DNA from 3 places in the Shewanella sp. 5_MG-2023 genome. Region 2 is predicted to be linked to each of the others. Evidence: predicted binding sites of a transcription regulator. Region 2 holds the regulator's gene; each other region holds the start of a gene.

Evidence for each region. Region 2 encodes sigma-54, which starts transcription at its own class of promoters, with help from an activator protein. Its sites were predicted from a motif close to GTTGGCACGNNNNTNGNNT; they were not measured.
Region 1: a site for sigma-54 is predicted at 2,419-2,437, ahead of flgA (flagellar basal body P-ring formation chaperone FlgA). Genes of this name have one in related genera too.
Region 3: a site for sigma-54 is predicted at 2,469-2,487, ahead of glnA (glutamate--ammonia ligase). Genes of this name have one in related genera too.

The regions. Positions count from the first base shown of each region.
Region 1 covers NZ_JAUORC010000035.1:30,374-36,103, reverse strand. Annotated here, with positions in the region: gene flgB (flagellar basal body rod protein FlgB) at 1-221, opposite strand, end outside; gene Q4557_RS17705 (protein-glutamate O-methyltransferase CheR) at 365-1,204, opposite strand; gene Q4557_RS17700 (chemotaxis protein CheV) at 1,346-2,266, opposite strand; gene flgA (flagellar basal body P-ring formation chaperone FlgA) at 2,586-3,293, shown strand; gene flgM (flagellar biosynthesis anti-sigma factor FlgM) at 3,366-3,698, shown strand; gene Q4557_RS17685 (flagella synthesis protein FlgN) at 3,773-4,198, shown strand; gene Q4557_RS17680 (LPP20 family lipoprotein) at 4,330-4,785, opposite strand; gene Q4557_RS17675 (FlgO family outer membrane protein) at 4,782-5,486, opposite strand.
Region 2 covers NZ_JAUORC010000027.1:4,028-9,757, forward strand. Annotated here, with positions in the region: gene mgtE (magnesium transporter) at 1-607, opposite strand, end outside; gene Q4557_RS15585 (HPr family phosphocarrier protein) at 805-1,077, opposite strand; gene rapZ (RNase adapter RapZ) at 1,103-1,951, opposite strand; gene ptsN (PTS IIA-like nitrogen regulatory protein PtsN) at 1,948-2,391, opposite strand; gene hpf (ribosome hibernation promoting factor) at 2,394-2,681, opposite strand; gene Q4557_RS15605 (RNA polymerase factor sigma-54) at 2,705-4,189, opposite strand; gene lptB (LPS export ABC transporter ATP-binding protein) at 4,324-5,055, opposite strand; gene lptA (lipopolysaccharide transport periplasmic protein LptA) at 5,055-5,730, opposite strand, start outside.
Region 3 covers NZ_JAUORC010000014.1:35,923-41,652, reverse strand. Annotated here, with positions in the region: gene Q4557_RS09915 (carbohydrate-binding family V/XII) at 1-624, opposite strand, end outside; gene glnA (glutamate--ammonia ligase) at 948-2,357, opposite strand; gene typA (translational GTPase TypA) at 2,835-4,652, shown strand; gene Q4557_RS09900 (pyrimidine/purine nucleoside phosphorylase) at 4,826-5,137, shown strand; gene Q4557_RS09895 (DUF4124 domain-containing protein) at 5,229-5,730, shown strand, end outside.

The DNA of each region.
Region 1 (5,730 bases), on a different contig from region 2:
AACGCTTTAAGGTCAAAGTGCTTGTCAGTTGTTTGACTCATTTGCAGCCCTTGCTGATGAGAGCGGGCGCTATTCATGGCAGAGGCAAAGTCTACATCACGGGCTTTGTAACCCGGGGTATTGGCATTGGCGATATTACTAGATAGCACTTCAGCCCTTTGAGCACGTATGCCCAACGAGTATTGATGTACCCCTAAACCATTTTCAAAATTAATCGCCATAAAATTGCCTCCATCAGCTAACTGTCACTAACAAAGCAAACCTTATGCCAAAATATTGCGGTTTTAAGATGAGAAAGGATAAAAATGAAAAATGCCGACGTAAGTCGGCATTTTATTAACTAAAAACATATTAATTCATAAACTTACAATATATTTTTCTTTTGATAGTAAATCCCTGGGTTACAACGCACCATCGTAAATTCATCACTTAAACCTGAGATAGATTCTGACGCCCCTAAAAATAAAATCCCATTGGGATTAAGGGCGGCAGCAAATTGCCGCAAAATTTTAGCTTTTGCCTCTGGAGAAAAATAAATCAACACATTACGACAAAAGATAATATCGAACTTACCCAATAAGCTATAACTTTCAAGCAGGTTATGACTTCTAAAATTCACTAACCGCTGAACATTATCTTTCACTTTCATATGACCTGACGGCATTGGATCAAAAAATTGTCGCTTTCGCTCATCTGATAGCCCACGGGCTAAGGCTAAGCTGTCATATTCGGCCTTTTTACAACGTGCTAGCATTGAAGGTGATAAATCGGTGGCTTGGATCGTCGCGCTACCAGGCAATGCCCCCGGCTTACGCTGCTGATACTCTAAAATAGTCATTGCCAATGAATAGGGCTCCTGCCCTGACGAGCAAGCGGCTGACCATATTTTTAACGGCCGACCTAAGCGGCTATATTCAGGTAATAAAGCATCATGAAGTAATTCAAACGGGTATTTGTCTCTAAACCACAGAGTTTCATTTGTGGTCATCGCGTCAATCACTTCCGCCCGTAAATGCCGCTCCATTGGCTTCATTGAGCGCTTAACCACTTCCGATAATGAGGGCAAATCATGCTTGCCCATTAAAGGCGCTAAGCGACTTTTTACTAAATATTGCTTGTTGTCACCTAATACAATGCCACTGTGTTGCTCTAAAAAAAGCTTAAACTGATTATATTCTGCTTCAGCAAGTGATTTGTTCGGCACTTTTACATCCTATTTTAAAGAGGCGCTTTACATTGTTTGCAATCTAAAGCCGCCGCTTTGTTTGGTTACCGAGCGCTTGGTAACAAACGTGAAATCTACAATCTATGGTGAATCATCAGCCCTAGGTTGTAGATTGAATTATTATAAAATGAGATGTTTGTTGACCGCTGACGCTAACTCATCGGGATTAAACTTAGCGATAAAGTCGTTTGCGCCGACCTTTTCAACCATGGCCTGATTAAACACGCCACTTAATGAAGTATGCAGCACCACTTTAATATCTTTAAGTTTTGGATCGTCGCGAATTTCCGCCGTTAAGGTATAGCCATCCATTTCTGGCATTTCAATGTCTGAAATAATCAGTGGAATTTCATCGGCAACATTATCCATCTCAGTGGCAATCGCTTTTAATTTCTCTAAGGCATCTTTACCATCAATAGCGGTGTCAATTTGCAGGTTCAATGACGATAATGAACGGATAATTTGCTTACGAGCAACTGCAGAGTCATCAATCACCATAATATGGTAATGCTGCTCTTTATCAATGGTAATAGCATCACTGGCAGCTTGGCTTAATTCCGTTTTTACTGGTGATATTTCATCAAGAATTTTTTCAACATCTAAAATCTCAACCAATTCACCTTCGATTTCGGTTACTGCAGTTAAATAAGAGTTGCGCCCAGCCCCTTGTGGCGGTGGCATAATTGATTCCCAATTCATATTAATAATGCGCTCTACTGAGCTAACCAAAAAGCCCTGAATACTGCGGTTATACTCAGCAATAATGATGAAGCAATTTTCAGTCGATGCCAACGGACGGCCACCGGTTGCCGCACTTAAATCAATCACTGAAATAGTCGAGCCCCGAATGTGAGCAATGCCTTTAATCATTGGGCTTAAACGGGGTAACTTTGTCAGTGGCGGACACTGTAATACTTCTTTTACTTTAAAAACGTTGATACCGAAACGTTGGCGACCATTAAGTTTAAAAAGCAGTAACTCCAGTCTATTTTGGCCTACCAGTTGGGTACGTTTATTAACTGAATCAAGAATGCTCGACATAACCCTGCCTTGTTTTATGAATACTTTCCCTAGTGGGATTTATTATTAGAGTTCACTGTTAACCAGTGTTTTAAAGCGACAGTAAAACCATTTTCGCAAATTGTAACACAGTAATTTATGCCAATTTGCTGGTTTAGCGCTTAAATTTAGCTATAGGCATAGTTTTTGCTTGATTGTGGTCACATCGCATTTAAGCGACGATTTCAATGAAAAAAGTCAAACTTCTGACAAAGATAACATTGAGAATGTTTAGCCTTATCATTGCTAATTAAAATTGAAGTTTAGAGGTAACCTGGCCAATCAAGCTAGTTAGAATATTATGAAGAAAAACATTCTACTATTGATCATTATTTTTTTATCTTTACCGGTTAACGCCAGTGAAGATGCCACCATAACTTACTCTCTATCGACCATTACTGAATTAGCTAAAGAGGTAGTAGCAAAAAAAATTGCTAAAAAGCCCAATGCGGTGATCAACATTAGCCCGCAAAATCTTGATGGCCGATTAACACCGCCAAGATGTTTGCCACCCATTAGTGTTGAAATGGCCAGTGACCGCGAAATTAGCCGCACCAACACAGTCAAAATTAGCTGTATCAGCCCTGACTATGACTACCCATGGCAAATGTTTATCTCGGTTAAAGTTGAGGTTATGTATCCAGTGGTGACAGCATTGGGAATTATTGAAAAAGGTGAGTTAATCACAGCAGATAATGTGGCAATTAACTATGTTGACCAACACAGTATCCGCGGGCAGTTTTTTTCTGAGATCTCACAATTACTCGGTACCCGCTCAAAAAGGCGTGTGTCAGCTAAAGCGCCTTTGCTAAACAATAATTTATGCTTTGTTTGCAAAGGAGATTCGGTATCTATTTATGCTAAAACAAACGCATTTGAAATAAAAACTGCCGGAGAAGCACTAAGAGATGGTAATATTGGCGATGCTATTAGAGTCAGAAATAGCAATTCTAACAGGCGATTAGATGTCATTGTCACAGGCGTTGGCGAAGTTGAAGTTAGAATGTAAAATATTCTAAAGTTTTTTCTGACAAGGCCGATAACCTGTTTGGAAAACCCTAACATTACGCTGGAGCCTCACATGGCAATTGATATTAACCATCTAAAAACAGCTTCTCATGCTCAGTTGCGCACCAATCGCGACGCAGGAGCAACAACGCAAACAGCTGACTCAGCGGCTAAGACCACGGCTGCCCCAGTAAAAACGGATTCGGTCAGTATTACTGCACAAGCGCAGCAGCTGCAGGGAGTGCAGAGTAATATGGCATCTTTACCAGAAGTTGACCAAAGCAAAGTTGATGCAATTAAATTAGCAATTTCAGAAGGTCGCTACAAAGTCGATCCTGAAAAGTTAGCTGCTAACATTGCTAGCTTTGAAGCTGATCTTGACGGATTAAATTTCGACCAAGAGTAACCTCATCGTTACTCTTGATATTATCGGCCACACATTACTTAACGGGTAATGTGGGTTTTAATAAAGAGTAACTTATGACTGAATTACTACAGCTGTTATCTTTTCAGCACGACACCTTGTCGTCGCTGAAATTACTTGTATCTGAAGAAAAATTAGCCCTTACTGAACGTGACGCAGATAAACTACTGTCACTGGCAAAAGACAAGGTTGACTGCCTAAACAACCTCAAACTTAATGATGAAAAGTTAGCCTCTCACCCAGAAAAAGCATTATTAAACGCTGAGCCAGAACTCATTGTTAAAGTCGAAGAAGCCAAAGCGATTCTAGACGAGTGCAAGGCCATCAATAGTCAAAATGCCAGCTTAATTGAGCTTAATATAGCCAGCCTTAATCGCTTCTCTCAAGCGCTGCAAATGAGCCGTAATGCATCAAGCCTGACCTATAATGACAAAGGCCGAACTTCAACGATTTCCTCTTTAGGGCAAAACCTTAAAGCATAATCGAGGCGGTAATTAACTGCCCTGCGAGTTGCTAGATTGTGTTTTAAAAACCAAAAAACCGCTCAAAGAGCGGTTTTTTTGTACTTCAGTTAAGTTAATTTAAATGACTGGATTTAAATAATTAAATTTAACTAAAAGTAAGTCACATGCTTAATCGTTCTAGGCCTATTTTGCTGCTGATATAGGCTCCATACCTGTGAAAAATCCAGTTCTAACTCAGTCACATACATATCACCAGCCGGATAGCTTTTGACCACTTTAGCGCCTTTAATCATGCCCGAGACACTGGCGGTAACGGTTTGCTTATTCAGCAACCAATCATCGACCTGGCTACTGGCATCAATCTGCTGGCCATACACTTGCTCAGCCAGTTCACGATAAGCGGCAATTTTAGACGCTTGCATCGCCATTAACACCTTGTGAGATTGCTCTGTTGCCGGTTGCGTTGTTAACGGCGCATAACCAATAGCGGTTAGTTTAGGAAATTGTTTAGGCGCCTCGGTTTCCCATTGCACATACTTGTCGTTTACCGCACACCCGGACAAGGTGAGTGCTGCTGTCAGGGCTGCAAACAGTATTGCCTTCATTGGTTATCTCCTAAAATAGTCACGCTTGCCATACCTGCATGCTCGTTTCGATACAAGATGCCGTCTTTTGAAATCACCTTATTGGCAGGTGTTAAATAGCCTGGCAGGCTGTGGGTTTTAACAAAGGTTTGTACCGCTGACACTACTCGATTATTGCTAGTATTGACAATTCTGGCATTGACCACCACGCCCTCTGAGGTAGTGCCCATGGTGGCTACGACCACATGGGATACCGCTAAATCTGTGGCAAGCTGCTTCCAGTCGCGGCTTAAAATAAACTCACCCTCCGCAGTGGCGCGAAGTGAACTAGCCACATTCATATCAACAAGATTAAATTCATTGGCATGAAATGCAGTCAACATGCCTTGCTGCAATTGCTGCCCCAGCAAATTAGTTTGTCCGTAATCATCAAGCATGACAGGTGTGGTGATCAGCAGTGGTTGATCAGCTCGTAAGCTGTCGTTTTGTAGCACTAATTCATTGACAATTTTTTCCGCCAAGCGGTTAACCCCAGCTTTGGGCGCTATGCCTGACTGCTGAATATCGTAGTGAATAACATGATCCGTTTTGGGCTCAGACTCATACCAAAAATTCATCTCATAGCCTTCATTGACATAAGATAAATCATCATACTCTGTCGGTTGTGAGCCAGCACAAGCTGTCATCAACATCATGATTGGAAGTAAACCAATTCGGCGCATATTGCATTCCTGTATTTAACTCAAGCATTGCTATGGGCTAAGGCGTTTGAGGCCTAAAGGTTAAAAATGAATTCTAAAAACACTATCGGCAATCAGGATAAAAACTTTAGATAATTAATCCCTTTCAGCATTGGCTTAACGACTTATATATTGAAAACCAATAACAGGCACATTCTTTGCATTTATTCTCAAACAATCGCTCCTAGTACTTTAACGCCATAAACTTGGCACTGTATTAGTCGTT
Region 2 (5,730 bases):
TTGAATTAGGATCACAAGTGAGTAGATCGGCAAGGCGCACCCCACCAAGCACATGATCGTTGCGATCAACCACATATAAGGTATCTGTGGTATCGGGTAGGTTGCCGCGCTGGCGCAAATAGCGTAATACCACATCAATATTAACGTCAGGACGCAAAGTGACCGTATCAGTATTCATGATACTGCCAGCGGTGTCATCAGGGTATGACAGTGCTTGTTCGACGCGATGGCGGTCTTGACTGCTCATGGATTGCAGTACTTTTTTATAAACAGCATCTGGCAAACTTCTTAAGATGTAAGCCAAGTCATCGGTATCCATCCCTGAGGTGGCTTGGGCTACTTTTTCTGGGGTCATAGCGCTGATGAGTGAATCTTTTAACTCTTCACCGAGTTCTTCTAGGATTTCACCCGCTTGCTCATGATCAATCAGTTGCCATAACACTTGACGAGTTTTCGGCGGTGATGATTCAAGAATTAATGCGACATCGGAGGCGGCCATGTCATGAAGCATATTTCTGACATGAACAAACATACCGCTACCTAATGCTTGTGTAAGCTGATTAAGACGTTGTTCGGTCAGTTCGCTGTCGATGACTTCAATACCCATTGGCTACTCCTGAAAAGACGATGATGAAATGTTAACTTAACTCACCGAAAAGAATGAAGAAATTTCTAATATCTGATGGCTTGATGCGCAATTCATAAATACCTAATACTGCTTGGTGGTGTGTTGAGTATAGCTAATAAAATAATGGTAAAGGTGAGTCGCTGTGTTTCCTTGGAGATGTTACTGGGCGCAGGCGGTTAGCTTTCTTCGTCAAATTTATCGTTGATTAACTTGCATACGGCCTCAAGGGCTTTTTCTGCATCACGGCCTTGAGCTTCAACAGTAATGATTTTACCAATGCCACTTTCTAACATTAATAACCCCAATACACTGGCAGCACTGGCTTGTTTCTCACCTTGGATAAGGGTGATAGTTGCGTCAAACTCGGTAGCTAAAATTGCCAATTTAGTCGCCGCTCGCGCATGCAAGCCTAGCTTGTTACTGATGGTAATTTGCTTTGAATAGGCCACCGTTTTGGCTGGCGATGTGGTTAGCTTATTCAATGCCAAGCTCTCTATGGCGGGCGCTGACTTTGTGCTTAGAGTTGTTGAAACGTTTAGCGAGCTGATCGGCAATATAAACCGAACGGTGCTGACCGCCAGTACAACCAATGGCAATGGTCAGGTAGCTGCGGTTATTACGCTCTAAATGTGGCATCCAAGTGTCAAAAAGGTTTTCAATTTGCCAGATAAACTTATTCACCAAAGGCTGTCGCTCTAAGAACTCTTGCACGGGCGCATCTAGGCCTGTGTAGGGCCTTAACTCAAGCTCCCAGTGCGGATTCGGTAAAAAGCGCACATCAAACATAAAGTCTGCTTCAGCCGGCATGCCATGCTTAAAGCCAAATGACTCAAAATGTACCACTAATTCTTTATCAACACTGCCTAGCAAGATTTGCCGAACATGATCGCTCAATTCGTAGATATTAGTTTGCGAGGTGTCGATATAGTGATCAACCATTTTGGCTATGGGTTCGAGTAACCGCCCCTCAAGCTTAATGGCTTCTTGTAACGAAATTTGATTCTTAGACAGTGGGTGTAATCGGCGGGTCTCACTAAAACGCTTCAGTAACACTTTATCGTTGGCGTTTAAAAAGAAACTGGTAATGCTGGTATCGTCAGACAGTAAAGCAATTTGCTCTTTGAGTACTTTGCCTTGCTCTTCGATATTACGCACATCGACGCTAATGGCGACAAGCTCGTTACTATCTTTAAGCTGTTCAAGCAGGCTGCCAATCAGTGGCAGTGGCAGGTTATCAACACAGTAATAACCTAAATCTTCAAGCACTCTCAGTGCGACTGATTTTCCTGAACCTGAACGTCCCGATACGATGACAAGTTTCATGCAGTAATAACCTGATAAAGTTCTGTAGCGTCATGACTCTTTCGAAGTCGTTTAAGTATCAATTTATCACTGAGTTTCTCTGCCATGCTAGATAATGTGCTTAGGTGTTGCTGGCACTGATCTGCAGGTACAAGAAGCGCAAATAAAATATCTACAGGTTGCTTGTCTATGGCATCAAAGGCGATTGGCTCTTCGCATTTGATTAAAATAGCAATGGGTTCTTCGATATTATCTAAGCGCCCATGTGGAATTGCTATGCCATTTCCTATACCTGTACTGCCCATTTTTTCACGCGCTATTAGACTTTCAAAAATAGCCTGTGAAGAAAGGGTTGGGTACTGGGCAGCCATTAAATTGCTGATTAATTCCAGTACCTTTTTCTTACTGCCCGGAGTGGCACAGGTAGTGCACGCCGGCTGCAGGATGGTACGAAGTTCCATCGTTAATGCTTAGTGAGTTTCTCTTTATGTTTAATTACCTGACGGTCTAGCTTATCTATCAGGGCGTCTATTGCCACATACATATCAGCGTTACGCGATACAGCAAACACTTCACCGCCTTTTAGGTGCAGTTTGGCTTCGGCAATCTGTTGTAGCTTTTGAACATCGAGCACAACGTGAACATTATTGATCTGTTCGAAGTGTCGTTCAAGCTTTGAAAATTTTGTTTGCACGTATTCCCGTAAAGATTGAGTTATTTCAATATGGTTTCCAGTCAGGTTAATTTGCATAGGTCATCCTCCAATAACAAAAGTTATAAGCTTTTGCGTTGGTTTGAGGGAGGGATGAGCATTGCCTCTCGATATTTGGCTATCGTACGTCGAGCAACGTTAATCCCTTGTTCAGCCAATAGTGTCGCCATTTTACTATCACTAAGAGGCTTTTTCGGGTTTTCTGCAGCTACGAGCTTTTTAATAAATGCGCGAATTGCTGTAGAAGAGCATTCTCCACCATCATCGGTACTTACATGGCTTGAGAAAAAATATTTTAGTTCAAAAAGTCCACGGGGGGTATGCATGTATTTTTGGGTCGTGACCCGTGAAATGGTCGACTCGTGCATTTCAACCGCTTCAGCAATATCATTGAGCACCATCGGCTTCATGGCTTCTTCACCGAACTCAAAGAAACCTTGCTGAAATTGTACGATACAGTTAGCCACTTTTAGTAAGGTTTCATTACGGCTATCGATGCTTTTGATAAACCATTTGGCTTCTTGTAAATGACCACGAATAAATTGGCTGTCAGCTTGGCTTGAACCGCCTTTGGCCATAGCTGCATATTGCTGATTAACGCCAATTTTAGGCATGTTATCGGGATTTAGCTCGACCACCCAGCGACCATTCTTTTTAAGTACAGTAACATCAGGAATGACGTACTCATCTTTAATGGGGGTAATTTGCAAGCCTGGACGTGGATTGAGCGTTTGAATAAATTCAATGGCTTCACGTAAATCATCTTCTTTAAGCTTGGTTTTACGCATCAGTAACCTAAAGTCACGACCGGCGATTAAATCAAGATGATCTTTAATCAGTAACTTAACATTATCTATGCAAGGAATTTCATTAGGGTATTGGCCTAATTGAATTAATAGACACTCACTTAAATCTCGCGCTGCAATGCCGACGGGATCGAAGTGTTGTACCCGTTTAAGTACAGCTTCAACTTCATCGAGTTCGATATCGTCAGTGCCTAAGGATTGCAAAATGTCTTCAACGCTCTGGGTGAGGTAACCGCGCTCATCAATGGCATCAATAATGGCGGTTGCAATCACTAAGTCATTTTCAGAAAAGGGAGTGAGGTTTTTTTGCCATTCAAGATGCTCATACAAGCCTTCACTGGTTTCGCCTTGAAACGGCATATCATTACCGCTCGATACTGCGCCAGAGCCAGAAGTCGGCGAGGCGGTATACACCTCATCCCATGTGGTATCCATAGGGAGTTCTTCAGGCATAGAATCTTTAGTGAGCGATTCAGTGGTATCAACCGTTGAGGTGTCTTTTTCTATGGTGACTTGGCTATTATCACTAAAATCGGTGTCAGTTTGCAGGGCGTTTTCTTTTACGGGCTCTTTGGCTTTAGTGAATTCGTCTTCAAGCTCTAATAGCGGGTTTGAATCAAGTGCTTGTTGAATTTCTTGCTGTAGCTCCAATGAGGAAAGTTGCAATAAGCGAATCGCTTGTTGCAACTGTGGGGTCATGGTTAAGTGTTGACCCATTTTGAGTTGGAGTGAGGCTTTCATGTACCGCTTGTCCCTAATTGAATTACATCATCGCGACGAACAGTGTGGGCGCTAGTTTATGATCCTAGAAAAATAGACTAGATTAAGGTTTGTTGTTGGCCGCGAATGCCATACTAAAAACTGAATAGTGCTAACTATAGCTTGAATTGTTCACCTAAGTATACCGACCTAACTTGCTGATTGACTAAGATCTCAGCAGGTGTTCCTTCAGCAATCAAGTTTCCGTGACTCACAATATATGCTCGCTCACACACATCAAGTGTTTCACGGACATTATGGTCGGTAATTAGCACCCCTAAACCACGGCTTTTAAGTTGTTGAATAATTTTCTTGATGTCGATTACTGAGATAGGATCTACCCCTGCAAAAGGTTCATCTAATAAAATAAACTTAGGATTTGCCGCTAATGCGCGTGCAATTTCAACTCGGCGACGCTCGCCTCCCGATAACGCCATACCTTGGCTATCACGGATATGAGTTATGTTAAATTCTTCTAATAAATGTTCCAGTTCTTCAATGCGCTGCTCATTTGATAAGCTTTTGCGAGTTTGAAGCACTGCCATTATATTATCGTGTACTGTGAGCTTACGAAAAATACTGGCTTCTTGAGGTAAGTAGCCAATGCCTTTTCGGGCGCGCAAATGCATTGGATCTGCGGTTAAATCATCTTCATCGATCAGAATGCGGCCCTTATCACTTTTGACTAGGCCTACGACCATATAAAAGGTGGTGGTTTTACCCGCGCCATTAGGGCCAAGTAAGCCAACAATTTGGCCGGTTTTTACCGTCAGGCTGACATCTTTTACTACCTGGCGACTTTTATAACTCTTAGCGAGATTTTCAGCGGTTAACGTAATTTGGGTCATTAGTCATTTTGCTCAGCTGCTGGGGCTGACAATGTCGCCTGCGCCTCAGCGTTAAGTGATTCAGTTACTTCGGGTGTTTCAGTTGAGTTCACAGCCTCTACAGCAGATAAATTGTTGTTTTCAATTATAGCTGGTGGCGTGTCATCACCGGGTTTAGCGCTGTCTGGTAAATGTGGTTGCTCATCTTTTTTCTTTTCAGAATCAATCAAGTCTGGGTGACTTTCTGGTTGAAAAATAGTGATAACCCGATCTTCACCAGTACCGGTGCTTTCAGCAATTAACTGCTGCTTTTCAATGTTGTAGCTAATTAGGTTACCAGTAACCTGGCTGCCAGCTTGGTCCAATTTAGCATTACCCGTTAAGGTTAAAATGCTAGTGGCAAGCTCATATTTAATTTCATCGGCACTGGCAGTACCAATACGGCCATCATCTAACTCTTGGGAAAATGTCGCAGGGTTACCTGTGGCAACCATGGTTTTTTGGGTGCCGCTTTCGGTGCCAAATGCGCGTAATTGGTCGGCATTAATGTTAATCGACCCTTGAGTCACATTAACTGGGCCATAGAAGATGACCTGATTGTTTTTTATGTCAGCTTTTTGGCTCACAGCTGCGACTTTAAGCTCTTGCTGTAAATCGCCTTCTTTTGCATAGGCGCTGGCAATACTGACTACACTG
Region 3 (5,730 bases), on a different contig from region 2:
ACTGCTTAAATACAGCTTGTTCGTTTGCGTATTACGGGCAACGGCAAAAGGGGTATTTAACACTCGCTCATAGGGACTATTTTCAATTTCACTAAATTGTGGCTCACCATCATAGGACAGCAACACGCTCAAGTTATTACTGAAGACGATTTCTGGCGCATCGTTGTTAATATTATCTAAGCTGCGTTTTACCTGCTCAGCATTTTCAAGGCTGGCTGATAAGCGCTCCATGGAAATTTCGAAGCTAGTTGTCGCTAGCGCTTCTGAGACTGTATCGGTGAACGTTTGCTGGTCTTCGGCAGTGGATGATGGCCAGCGCACTTCGGTCACTTCAATATTACGCACCAAAGCAACATCGTCATCAGTATCGATTCTAGCGCTAAACCAAAAAGCGCCAAATACAGGGTCGTCTTGACCTTCCACTTCAAATGACATCGCAGCGCGGCTCATCAAGATATTGCCATCTAACGATTCTGGCTGCGGCTGATAAACCACTAAGGTGCCGAGTTTCGTTTCAACATCTTGCGGCCATTCAATTGCTACTGCCGAAAAGGGTAATAGCAACAATGCTATCCATACAGTTAGCACTTGCAGCCAGCGACGTTTGATATTGGTTATCATCATGAGTCCTTATTTTGCAATCATTTGCTATTAATCATGCGCGACTAATAATTAAAAGCGTGTATTTAAGTATATGTAGTAAAATCCATTTATTGCCAATTTGGTCATGATTAACAAGTTAGCATCTATTTGTTCATTTAATATACCGACAAACACATTGAATTTGTAAAATAGATTGTAGAAAAATAAAACAGCCACTTTTCTAAATATCCATCTACCCTGCCGTTTTATGAATATGCAAAGATCAAAAAAGCCCTTACTGGAAACCAGTAAGGGCTTTTTACTAACTGTTATTTACTACTATAAAAGCGGTCTATAAAGACGTCTTATAGTGAGTAGTAAAGTTCAAATTCAACTGGGTGAGTAGTACGTGCAACACGCTCTGCTTCACCTTGCTTGATAGCAATATATGAATCGATAAAGTCATTAGTGAATACTTCACCTTTAACTAAGAACTCACGGTCCGCATCTAAGCTTGCAAGTGCATCTTCTAGTGAAGTCGCAACTTGTGGGATCTCAGCCGCTTCTTCTGCTGGTAAGTCGTATAAATCTTTATCCATAGCTTCACCTGGGTGAATCTTGTTTTGGATACCGTCTAGACCTGCCATTAATAGCGCAGCAAAACCTAAATATGGGTTTGCATGTGGATCAGGGAAACGTGTTTCAATACGACGACCTTTAGGGCTTGGTACCACTGGGATACGGATAGAAGCACTACGGTTACGTGCAGAGTATGCAAGCATGACAGGCGCTTCGAAATGTGGCACAAGACGCTTGTAAGAGTTTGTGCTTGGGTTAGTAAATGCATTCAACGCTTTAGCATGCTTGATGATACCACCAATGTAGTAAAGAGCAGTTTCACTTAAACCAGCGTACTTGTCGCCTGCGAATAAGTTAACGCCATCTTTAGCTAAAGATTGGTGAACGTGCATACCACTACCGTTATCGCCCATTACTGGCTTAGGCATAAATGTCGCTGTTTTACCGTATGCGTGTGCCATGTTATGCACAACATACTTAAGGATCTGAACTTCATCAGCTTTAGCAGTTAGCGTGTTAAAGCGTGTCGCGATTTCGTTTTGACCGGCTGTAGCAACTTCATGGTGATGCGCTTCAACAACTTGACCCATTTCTTCAAGTACTAAACACATAGCACTACGTAAGTCTTGTGATGAATCAACTGGTGCTACTGGGAAGTAACCACCTTTAACGAATGGACGGTGACCAGTGTTACCATCTTCATAGCTAGTACCTGAGTTCCATGCCGCTTCTTTTGCATCAACTTTAGCAAAACAACCTGACATGTCAGCACCAAACTTAACATCGTCAAATAAGAAGAACTCTGGCTCTGGACCAATTAATACTGTGTCAGCAATACCAGTAGACGTTAAGTATTCTTCAGCTTTTTTAGCAATAGAACGTGGGTCACGGTTGTAACCTGTCATTGTGCCTGGCTCTAAGATGTCACAACGGATTAGTGCAGTTGTTTCTTCTGTGAAAGGGTCAAGAACAAACGTGCTCGCATCTGGCATAAGTACCATGTCAGATTCGTTAATGCCTTTCCAACCCGTAATAGACGAACCATCGAACATTTTGCCGTCTTCAAAAAAATCTTCATCAACCTGATGAGATGGGATAGAAACGTGTTGTTCTTTACCTCTGGTATCGGTAAAGCGTAAATCAACAAACTTAACTTCCAATTCTTTAAGTTGCGTTAAAACAGATTCAGCTGACATTCTTAAGCCTCCGGTAGAGTAAGGGTATTCCCTTTTATAATTCAAGTTCACCACTATACTACGACATTAAAGACGCGTATGTGTCGAAATATCACATAATTGACAATCTTAAAGCTATTACCATGCCAACTGAATAAGTATATGATTTTTATATATTTGACTTAATAGCCAATTATCGAAAACACAATTTTGCATCATTTTAGTGCAAGCGCACGCACTATTATGGTTCAAATTCTATTTTGGTGCGCGGCTAAAAACACTGCGCTGATTGTTTGTCACATTTCTGAATCGTTACTATTATATGATGCTATAAATGCCAAAATTGATGGTTATTTTTTAGCTAATCACAAAGTGTACAAAAATAATCCTATCCGCAAAGCGTCTCGTGGAGTAGAATGGCACGCTTTTTTATGGTGGCTAAACTTAATGCCGCTATAAACTCCTATTTATTTGTTTGATGGTATAGAGGTTTTATCCGTGTTAGAGAATTTACGTAACATCGCCATTATTGCTCACGTCGACCATGGCAAAACGACCTTGGTAGACAAGCTTTTGGCACAGTCAGGCACCCTTGAAAGTCGAGGCGAAGCCGCAGAACGTGTAATGGATTCTAACGATCTTGAAAAAGAACGTGGTATCACCATTTTGGCTAAAAATACCGCCATCAAATGGAACGACTACCGTATTAATATCGTAGACACTCCTGGTCACGCCGATTTCGGTGGTGAAGTTGAACGTGTTCTATCTATGGTAGATTCAGTATTACTTTTAGTTGATGCAGTTGATGGCCCAATGCCACAAACTCGCTTCGTAACTAAAAAAGCGTTTGCTCAAGGCCTTAAGCCAATTGTTGTAATCAACAAGATTGACCGTCCAGGCGCTCGTCCTGATTGGGTTATTGACCAAGTATTCGATTTATTCGACAACTTAGGTGCAACTGACGAACAGTTAGATTTCCCTATCGTTTATGCTTCTGCATTAAATGGTTTCGCGACCCTTGATCCAGACGAAACTAGCGAAGACATGACACCTTTATTCCAAGCAATTGTTGAAAAGGTTTCTTTCCCTGATGCTGATGCTGAAGGTGAATGTCAAATGCAAATTTCTCAAATCGATTACAACTCATACGTAGGTGTTATCGGTATTGGTCGTGTTAAACGTGGTAGCGTTAAGCCTAACCAACAAGTAACTATTGTTGGTGCAGACGGTAAGACACGTAACGGTAAAGTTGGCCAAGTATTAGGTTACATGGGTCTTGACCGTCACGAAGTTGCTGAAGCTAACGCTGGCGACATCGTTGCAATTACCGGTCTTGGTGAGCTAAAAATTTCTGACACTATTTGTGCTCCAGGCGCTGTTGAAGCCTTGCCTGCTCTTTCTGTTGACGAACCAACGCTAACCATGACTTTCCAAGTAAACACTTCTCCGTTTGCTGGTAAAGAAGGTAAGTATGTTACTTCACGTAATATCCTTGAGCGTTTAGAGCAAGAGCTAATTCATAACGTTGCATTACGTGTTGAAGAAACTGAATCTCCAGATCGTTTCCGTGTTTCAGGCCGTGGTGAATTACACTTAGGTATCCTAATTGAAAACATGCGTCGTGAAGGTTACGAGCTAGCGGTATCACGTCCAGAAGTAATCGTTAAAGAAATTGACGGTGAAATGTGCGAGCCATTTGAAACCTTAACCGTTGATGTTGAAGAAGAACATCAAGGTGCTGTAATTGAAAAATTAGGTACACGTAAAGGTGACATGAAAGACATGCAGCTAGACGGTAAAGGTCGTGTACGTATCGACTTTATCATTCCTAGCCGTGGCTTAATCGGTTTCCAAACTGAATTCATGACAGCGACTTCTGGTACTGGTCTTATCTACCATTCATTCGACCATTACGGTCCAGTGAAAGGCGGTGACATTGGTCAACGTGCTCGTGGTGTATTGATTTCAAACGCTACTGGTAAAGCACTGACTTTCGCATTGTTCGGTTTACAAGAACGTGGTCGTCTATTCATCGGCCATGCTGCTGAAGTATATGAAGGTCAAGTTGTTGGTTTACACGCTCGTGCAAACGATTTAACAGTTAACTGTTTGAAAGGTAAGCAACTTACAAACATGCGTGCATCAGGTACTGATGAAGCACAAGTGTTAACTCCGCATATCGAAATGACCCTTGAGCAAGCGCTTGAGTTCATCGATGATGACGAATTAGTAGAAGTAACTCCTGAGAACATCCGTGTTCGTAAGCGTTACTTAACTGAAAACGAGCGTAAGCGTCATAACCGTAGCGCTAAGTAATCGTTTTGATTAGTTAACGATTTCAAATTTTGAGAACCAAAAAACCCGCTTATGGCGGGTTTTTTATTGGCTAAATATACTTAGCCGCAAAACAGCACATGACTTAATTTCACTTTTAACTCACTTAAATCGACTATATATTTTCTCTCAATAATTAATCAACAGAGAATAATATGACCGTCATTAATCACGTTAACGTAGCCAAGCAAGCCAATGTTTATTTTGAAGGTAAAGTCATCAGTCGTACCATTCATTTTAATGACGGAAGCCAGCAGACTCTCGGAGTAGTGTTGCCGGGCGAATACAGCTTTGACACTGCTGTCGCTGAAATCATGAATGTGACTTCAGGTTCATTTGAGGTGCTATTACCCAACAAGAGTGAATGGCAAACCGTTCCAGCAGGTCAACTGTTTACACTTGATGCGAAAGTCACCTTTAAAATTCGTACCCATGAAATTAGCGAATATTGCTGCGAGTACAAGTAATTAGCCTATGTTAATCAGCAGTTAATACTGATCTTTAATTCAAAAGAGGCTAATATTATAAAGTTTAAAGCTGAAGGTGAAGGAACCCCAAATGCGTTTAACCTTATTAATAACTCTTATTTTATGCAGTGTTATCTTTTCTATCAGTCATGCCACCGTGTATCGCTGGGTTGATGAACAAGGAAATGTACATTACAGCGACCAACCACGAGAAAATGCTGAACAAGTAGAATTGAGTGAAAATACCCAAAACAGTGTTGCTGCGCCCACCGTCATAGAAACAGACAGCAGCCCAAAAGAAGCTAAACCAGTAGAGTATCGGGTACGTATTGTTAATCCGACCCAAGAAGAAACCATTCGCAATAACAATGGCAACTTTACTGTGGTTGCCAGTGCTGCACCAGAATTACCCAGTGGCTTTTTAATGGCGCTGTATATCGACGACTTACTTTATGGTCAGCCGCAATCAAGCAGTATTTTTAATGTTACCGAAGTGAATCGCGGTGAACATAATCTCGTGGTTAAAGTTTTGACCCAAAACGGCAAAGTCCTTGCATCAAGTTCTCCAAGAAAGATATTTCTACACCAAGCAT